DNA from 2 places in the Streptomyces sp. NPDC048734 genome. Region 1 is predicted to be linked to the other one. Evidence: riboswitches for the same ligand, from Rfam matches in the RefSeq annotation. Region 1 holds a riboswitch; the other holds the start of a gene.

What was found. Region 1 has a riboswitch for cyclic di-AMP ahead of ACGFQC_RS12350 (M23 family metallopeptidase). Riboswitches for the same ligand answer to the same signal wherever they lie in the genome.
Region 2: it holds a riboswitch for cyclic di-AMP, as region 1 does, so the genes downstream of both, ACGFQC_RS16655 (M23 family metallopeptidase) here and ACGFQC_RS12350 (M23 family metallopeptidase) in region 1, are expected to answer to the same signal.

Annotation. Positions count from the first base shown of each region.
Region 1 covers NZ_JBICUZ010000003.1:725,743-729,577, forward strand. The annotation lists partial or broken gene ribA (GTP cyclohydrolase II) at 1-84, opposite strand, end outside; gene ACGFQC_RS12335 (MarR family transcriptional regulator) at 222-743, opposite strand; gene ACGFQC_RS12340 (dihydrofolate reductase family protein) at 933-2,072, shown strand; tRNA gene ACGFQC_RS12345 (tRNA-Met) at 2,140-2,213, shown strand; cyclic di-AMP (ydaO/yuaA leader) riboswitch at 2,520-2,679, shown strand; gene ACGFQC_RS12350 (M23 family metallopeptidase) at 2,687-3,721, shown strand.
Region 2 covers NZ_JBICUZ010000005.1:386,403-390,237, reverse strand. The annotation lists gene ACGFQC_RS16660 (pitrilysin family protein) at 1-699, shown strand, start outside; cyclic di-AMP (ydaO/yuaA leader) riboswitch at 910-1,077, shown strand; gene ACGFQC_RS16655 (M23 family metallopeptidase) at 1,091-1,846, shown strand; gene ACGFQC_RS16650 (GntR family transcriptional regulator) at 2,035-2,727, shown strand; gene ACGFQC_RS16645 (thioesterase family protein) at 3,208-3,630, opposite strand; gene ACGFQC_RS16640 (hypothetical protein) at 3,692-3,835, opposite strand, start outside.

The DNA of each region.
Region 1 (3,835 bases):
TTCGGCGTCCACCGAGTAGCCGTCGTGGAAGCGCAGCGGTACCCGGACGCGGGCACGCCGGGTGGCGGCGGGGGTGTCGAGCATGCGGGTTCTCCGGGTCAGGGGCGGTGCGCACGGTTTCTGCTTCAGATTTGAATCAGATGTACGGTTCGCGACCCTACCGCATGCTTGAAATTTGAAGCAATGGGATTGTGCGGTGGCTCATGGACGGAGTTGCCGGCTCACGACGTCCCCGAGCAGGGCGAGGAGCGCCGGCGCCACGGCGGATCCTCGGGCGCGGCTTCGCCGCCGCCTCCCTGGAGGCCCCGCGCGACCTGCGTGAAGATCTCCTCCAGCTGCCCCACCTGCTCGGGCGTGAGCCGGTCGAAGAGCAGGCCGCGCACGGTCTCGACGTGACCGGGCGCCGCGCTCTCCAGGACCGCCGTGCCCTCGTCCGTCAGGACCGCGACGCTTCCCCGCTTGTCCTGGTGGCAGTCCTCGCGCCGCACCAGCCCGTCCTTCTCGAGCCGGGTCACGGCGTACGTCAGCCTGCTGCGGGTGGCCTTCAGGTGCTCCGCCAGGTCGGTCATGCGCAGCCGTCGCTCCGGCGCCTCGGAGAGATGGGCGAGGATGGAGTAGTAGGCGTGGGGCATGCCGGCCTCCTGCTGGAGCTGCCGGTCGATCGCGTCCTCCAGGAGGAGGTATCCGGCGATGTACGCGCGCCAGGCGCGCTGCTCCTCGGGGGAGAGCCAGCGGGTCGTCATGCGCCCAGTGTAGTTTTGTTTCAAACTTGAACCAAGCCTTGTCGTGCCACCGCTCTCGTACCGAGCCCTCTCGCGCCACCGCTCTCGCGCCGGGCCCCGCCGTCCGCCGGGCTCGAGGCGAACCCCGCCGTGCCGCCGGGGCCCGTCTCCGTCCGTCCACCGCCACCGAACCCGGAGAGAACCGCGCCGATGCCGTACCCGTACGTCCTGCTGTCCGCCGCCGTCTCGCTCGACGGCTACCTCGACGACACCGGCCCCGACCGGCTGCTGCTCTCCGGCCCGGCCGACTTCGACCGGGTCGACGAGGTGCGGGCCTCCGTCGACGCCATCCTGGTCGGGGCCGGCACGATCCGCGCCGACAATCCGCGCCTGCTGGTCAACTCGCCCGCCCGCCGCGCCGCCCGGGTGGCCGCCGGGAAACCGGAGTACCCCCTCAAGATCACGGTCAGCGGGACCGGTGAGCTGGACCCGGCGGCGCAGTTCTGGCACACCGGCGGGGAGAAGGTCCTCTTCACGACCGACGCCGGTGCGGACCGCGCCGGCGTCCTCGGCCTCGCGGCGGACGTCGTCCCGCTGGGCCCCGGCCTCGACTGGCGCCGGCTCCTGGAGCATCTCCACGACGTGCGGGGCGTACGGCGCCTCATGGTCGAGGGCGGCGGCACGATCCACACCCAGCTCCTCCAGGAGGGCCTCGCCGACGAACTCCAGCTCGTCCTGGCCCCCCTGTTCGTGGGCGACCCGGGCGCGCCCCGGCTGTTCGGCCCCGGCGGCTATCAGGGCGGGCGCCTGCGGTTGGTGGGGACCCGGCGCATCGAGGACGTGGTCCTCATGTCGTACGAGCCCACCGCACCCGGCACCGGGCCGCTGCCCGCAGCCGCCGACCGGCACTGGCTGGCCCTCGCCTGCGAGCTGGCCGCCGCCTGCCCGCCGTCGCGGACCGCGTTCAGCGTCGGCGCGGTCGTGGTGGCGGCCGACGGCACGGAGCTGGCGCGCGGCCACTCCCGCGAGGCCGGCGACCCCGTCGTCCACGCCGAGGAGGCGGCCCTCGCCAAGACCGACCCCGCCGACCCCCGGCTGGCCGGCGCGACCGTCTACAGCAGCCTGGAACCCTGCGCCCGGCGCTCCTCCCGGCCGGCCCCGTGCGCCCGCCTGATCCTCGACGCGGGCGTGCGCCGGGTCGTGACGGCCTGGCGGGAGCCGGACACCTTCGTCACCGACGCCGACGGGAGCGGCCTGCTGGCCGCCGCGGGCGCGGACGTCGTCGTCCTTCCCGAGTACGAGGAGCAGGCGAAGGCGCCCAACGGCCATCTGCTGCGCCGGACCCCCTGACCGGTCCCCCCGGGTCCGACCGTGGTTCTGAGCGTCCCCCGCATGGCGTAGACTGGTGTCACACCGACGCGGGGTGGAGCAGCTCGGTAGCTCGCTGGGCTCATAACCCAGAGGTCGCAGGTTCAAATCCTGTCCCCGCTACTCAAGGCCGAGGGCCGGAATCCTGATCATGGGATTCCGGCCCTCGGTGTGTCAGGGCGACCTTTCCCGTCACGTACGGTGAACGCCCCGGAGCCCTGCGCATGACATCTGAGTCACCATCAAAACCCCGGTGACCCCTGTGCCGTCCGGGTGGCTGGTCAACTCGCCCGTTTTTCACCGGTCATGGGCTGAAAGTCCAGGCCATGAATGTTGTTGATCAAGCTGAACGGCTTGGAATCCCGCCCCCCCGTCTATTAACGTTCGATAACGCAGCGCGGTCGTCCCAGCCGTCACAAGAGGCGGCTCCGTGCGCACGCGCCGAATCCCGCAAGGGAACCGGGGAACCACCAACTTGGGGTGAATCGCGCGGAAGCCGCCGTACAGTCACGGCCGGTATACGCGCGTAGGAGACCTTCCCGCTCCGAACCCGTCAGCTAACCCGGTAGGCGACGGAAGGAAAGGAGTACGCCCGCGTGGCGTCCAACCGGCCTGCCCCAGAAGCCCCCGCCGTGCCCGGCCAGCAGACCTTCGGCTACGGCACCTACCGCACCGACGAGGGCCCCTGGGAGGAATGGAACCCCACCGCGGATTCCGTTCGTCCGGTGCGCGGCAAGCACCGCGTCGCCAAGCAGCGCGGCGGACTCGCCCGCAGCTCCACCGTTCTCGGCGTCGGCGTCATAGCCGCCGTCGGCGGCGCCGGCATGGCCAGCGCCAACACCGGCAAGTCGCCGGTCTCCATCTCCATGCCCGACCTCCCCTCAGTGGGTTCCCTCATCTCCGACGATGACACCCCCGAGGAGACGACGCCCGCGCTCAGTGCCTTCGGCACCTTCGGCACCGAGGCCGTCGCCGCCGACAGCACCGACAGCGGTGCCGACGCCGGAGAGGCACTGCGCAACCGGATCATGGCGCAGGCCGAGTCGCAGCAGACCCAGGTCGAGACCAAGGCGCAGGAGGCCGCCGAGGCCGCCGCGGCCAAGGCCGCCGCCGAAGCCGCCGCCAAGGCCGAGAAGGAGGCCGCGGCCAAGGCCGAGGCCGCCAGGAAGAAGGCCGCCGAGGAAGCCGCCAAGAAGGCGGAGGCCGAGCGCCTCGCCGAACTGGCCAAGCAGTACGCGCTGCCGACCTCCTCGTACACGATCACCTCGACCTTCGGTCAGGCCGGTGCCTACTGGTCCTCCGGGTACCACACCGGCCTCGACTTCGCCGCCCCCACCGGCACGCTCCTCAAGGCCGTGCACAGCGGCACCATCACCTCCGCCGGCTACGAGGGGTCGTACGGGTACAAGACCGTGCTCACCCTCGAGGACGGCACCGAGATCTGGTACGCCCACCAGTCCTCCATCAGCGTCAGCGTCGGCCAGAAGGTCGCCACCGGCGACGTCATCGGCCGCGTCGGCGCCACGGGCAACGTCACCGGCGCCCACCTCCACATGGAGGTCCACCCCGGCGGCGGCAGCGCCGGCATCGACCCGGCCGCCTGGCTCCGGGGCAAGGGACTCAACCTCTGAGCCGCCGCCGGAGATGCTCCCCGGGTGCCCCGGACTCCTGCCGGGTGCCCCTGAGAGTCCCCTCGGGACCCCTGCCGGGTCTCCCGAGGTCTTCCGGGAAGTGTCACGGGGGTC
Region 2 (3,835 bases), on a different contig from region 1:
GGCGCCTGGACGGGGTCCGCGGCCCAGCCGCGACCGGTGCCTCCGGTGACCGCGGACGACACCGGACGGGTCGTCATCGTGGACCGCCCCGGCGCCGTCCAGACGCAGCTGCTGATCGGCCGCATCGGCGCCGACCGGCACGCGCGCGTGTGGCCCGCGCAGGTGCTCGGCACGTACTGCCTGGGCGGCACCCTCACCTCCCGGCTGGACCGCGTCCTGCGCGAGGAGAAGGGCTACACCTACGGCGTGCGCTCCTTCGGCCAGGTCCTCAGGTCCGCGCCGGACGGCTCGGGCGCGGCGATGCTCGCCATCAGCGGCTCGGTCGACACTCCCAACACCGGTCCCGCGCTGGAGGACCTGTGGAAGGTGCTGCGCACCCTCGCCGAGGGCGGTCTGACCGACGCCGAGCGGGACGTCGCGGTGCAGAACCTCGTCGGAGTGGCGCCCCTGAAGTACGAGACGGCCGCCGCCGTGGCGGGCACGCTGGCCGACCAGGTCGAGCAGCACCTGCCGGACGACTACCAGGCCACGCTGTACCAGCAGCTCGCCGCGACCGGCACCGTGGAGGCCACGGCGGCGGTCGTGAGCGCCTTCCCGGTGGACCGCCTGGTGACGGTCCTCGTCGGTGACGCGGCCGCGATCAAGGCGCCGGTCGAGGCCCTCGGCATCGGTGAGGTGAAGGTCGTCTCCGCGGAGTAGGAACGCGGACCGGCGGCCGTGAGGCCGCGTACAGGAGCCCTGGTGGACGGATGCGTCACCAGGGCTCCCTGATGTCCGAATTGAGGGAAAGGCTGCCTGTCTGCCCTGTGGCATGCGCTACAAAAGCCGCGTTCTGTTTGGGGATCGACGGCCGCCGCGTCTAGTTTCGACCGGGCTGTTCGTCAGGCAGTGCGCCGCGTCCGCGGCACCGGACAGTCATCGCCGAGTCCCCGCACGGCGCGAGCCAGGGGAGCCGGGGACCCAACCACACAGTCCCTGGGGTGAATCGGACGCCCGCGCGAGCCGCGAGGGGGTCCGTAGGAGACCTTCCTGCTCCGAACCCGTCAGCTAACCCGGTAGGCGAGAGGGAAGGAAAGGACCGCTCAACTTCATGGCGTCCACTTGCGCCACCGGGAAGCACCGTCGTCCCAGCAGGATGAAGCGCACCACCGCCCGCGCGGCGGGCATCGCGGCGCTCACCACCACCGGCGTCATCGGCACCGTCGCCTCCAGCCCCGCCCTCGCCGCGGAGAAGGCCGTCGGGCAGACCGGCCTCGTCCCGGTCGTCACCATCGGCGACACGGTCGCCGAGCGGATCGACGACCAGGCCGCCGCGCAGAAGCAGGCCGCCGTGGCGGAGGCCGCGCGCAAGGAGGCCGCCGCCCGGGCCGCGGCGAAGGCCGAGGCGGAACGTGAGGCCCGGGTGCGCGCCGCCCGCGCGGCCGAGCGCGAGCGCCTGAACACCTTCGTCTCGCCGATCAGCGGCTCCCACGTCTCCACCGGCTACCGGTCGGGCGGCTCGCTGTGGTCCTCCGGCAGCCACACCGGCATCGACTTCCACGCCGCCAGCGGCACCCCCGTGCACGCGGTGGGCCTCGGCACCGTCGTCGAGGCCGGCTGGGGCGGCGCCTACGGCAACCAGGTCGTGATCCGGATGAGCGACGGCACGTACACCCAGTACGCCCACCTGTCGTCCATCGGCGTCTCGGTGGGGCAGAAGGTGGTCCCGGGGCAGCGCATCGCCCTGTCCGGCGCCACCGGCAACGTCACCGGCCCGCATCTGCACTTCGAGGTCCGCACCGGCGTGGAGTACGGCTCGGACATCGATCCGGCCGCCTACCTCCGCAAGCACGGCGTGAACATCTGACGACGTACGGCGACAGATCGTACGGCCCCGGCCCGCACGGCCGGGGCTTTCGTCGTTTCCGGGACCGTACTGTCCAAAAAATATCCCTGGATTCCGGCCCGCCATCGGAAATTCCCGCTGATTGCAATAGAGTCACGGAACACACGTCAATCGTCGACGTTTCACGGGGATTAAGGCGGAGGTCCGTCATGCGTATTCCGGCGCACTCGGTGTGCACGGCCATCCGGGACGACATCGTCGCGGGTGTCTACGAGCGCGGCAGCCGCCTCACCGAGGAACTCCTCGCGCGCCGCTACGGCGTCTCGCGCGTCCCCGTCCGGGAGGCGCTGCGCACGCTGGAGGCGGAGGGTTTCGTCGTGACGCGACGGCACGCGGGCGCGTGCGTCGCCGAACCGACCGAGCAGGAGGCCGCCGACCTGCTGGAGATGCGCGTGCTCCTGGAGCCGCTCGGCGCCGCCCGGGCCGCCCAGCGGCGCACCGAGGCCCACCTCAAGGTGCTGCGCGGCCTCGTCAGGCTGGGCCAGGAGCGTGCCAGGCGCGGCAACAGCGAGGACCTGCGCTCCCTGGGGGGCTGGTTCCACGAGACCCTCGCACAGGCCTCCGGCAGCCACGCCCTCACCTCGACGCTCACCCAGCTGCGCCACAAGATCTCCTGGATGTACACGGTGGACGCGTCGGCCACCCCGGTGGAGTCCTGGGCGGAACACGGCGCGATCGTGGACGCGGTGGCGCGCGGCGACGGAGAACGCGCGCGGGCGGTGACGGCGCTGCACACCGAGCGCGCGACCTCCGCGCACCGGCTGCGCTTTCCGGGCGGCGACCGCCGGGACCGTGTGAGGACTTCGCAACACGTCGTCAACATGTCCGGCCTCCGGCATTAACACGAGAGCCGTATACAAAGAAGGTAATTCGACGGAGAGGTATTTCCGTTGCCTTTTTTCGGCGCGCCCTCGTATTTGCGGTGGTGCGCCCTTCGTGTGCCCGTCGCGTGTTCTCCGTGTGCCCTTCGCGGGGCCGGCGGAATATCCGTGACGCGCAGTCGGTGATTTCCGTCGGGCCCACCGGGCCCCCGAAACGGCGGAGCCGCGGCGCCCCGGCCCGGCGGGGGGGGGCGGGGGCGGGGGGGGGGGGCCCCCGCGCCCCCCCGCGGGGGGGGCCCCCCCCCCCCCCCCCCCCGCCCCCATCCCCCCCCGCGGGGGGCGCGGCGGGGGCCCCCCCGGGGGGGCGGCGGGGGGGGGGGGCGGGGGGGGGGGGGGGGCCCCGCCCCCGGGGGCCCCCGGGGGGGGGGGGGGGGGGCGCGCCCCCCCGGCCCCCGCCCCGGCCCGCGCCACGGCGTCGTCCACGGTGGCGGGGCCCGCCGGTCAGAGTCCGAACAGGCTCGGGTCGGAGGCCAGTTCCTTGAAGTGGTCCTGGGGGTCGGCGACCAGCCGCCGGGTCCTCAGGTCCAGCAGGCCGCCCACCCCGGAGAGTTCGGCCGCGACCGTGCCGTCCGTCTTGCGGATGGTCTGCTCGATGCGGAACGTCTTGCCGCCGCCCCACTCGAAGACGCACGTCACGTCGACCTCGTCGCCCGCCAGCAGTTCGCGCCGGTAGCGGATGGTCGTCTCCAGGGCGACGGGTCCGACGCCCCGGCCGATCAGACCGGTCTGGGTGATGCCCGCGGCCCGGAGCAGCGACCAGCGCGCGTGCTCCGCGTAGTTGATGTACACGCTCTGGTTGAGATGGCCCTGCACGTCGGTCTCGTATCCGCGGACGGTGACCCGCACGGAAAACGGCTCGCTCACGGCTTCCCCTTCTCGTCGACGAGCACGGTCGATGCCCTGCCCGCCGATCTTGGCACGCCCGTCACACCCGGCGTGGGGAAGCCAGCAGATAACGCGTCCTGCTCCGGGGGTCGGTGTGCTCGCTCGCCTGCCAGCCCGCCTTCTCCAGGGTCGCCGCGCAGTCCCGCAGCGTCCCGTCGTCCGGCCCGCGCACGGCGACGGCGTC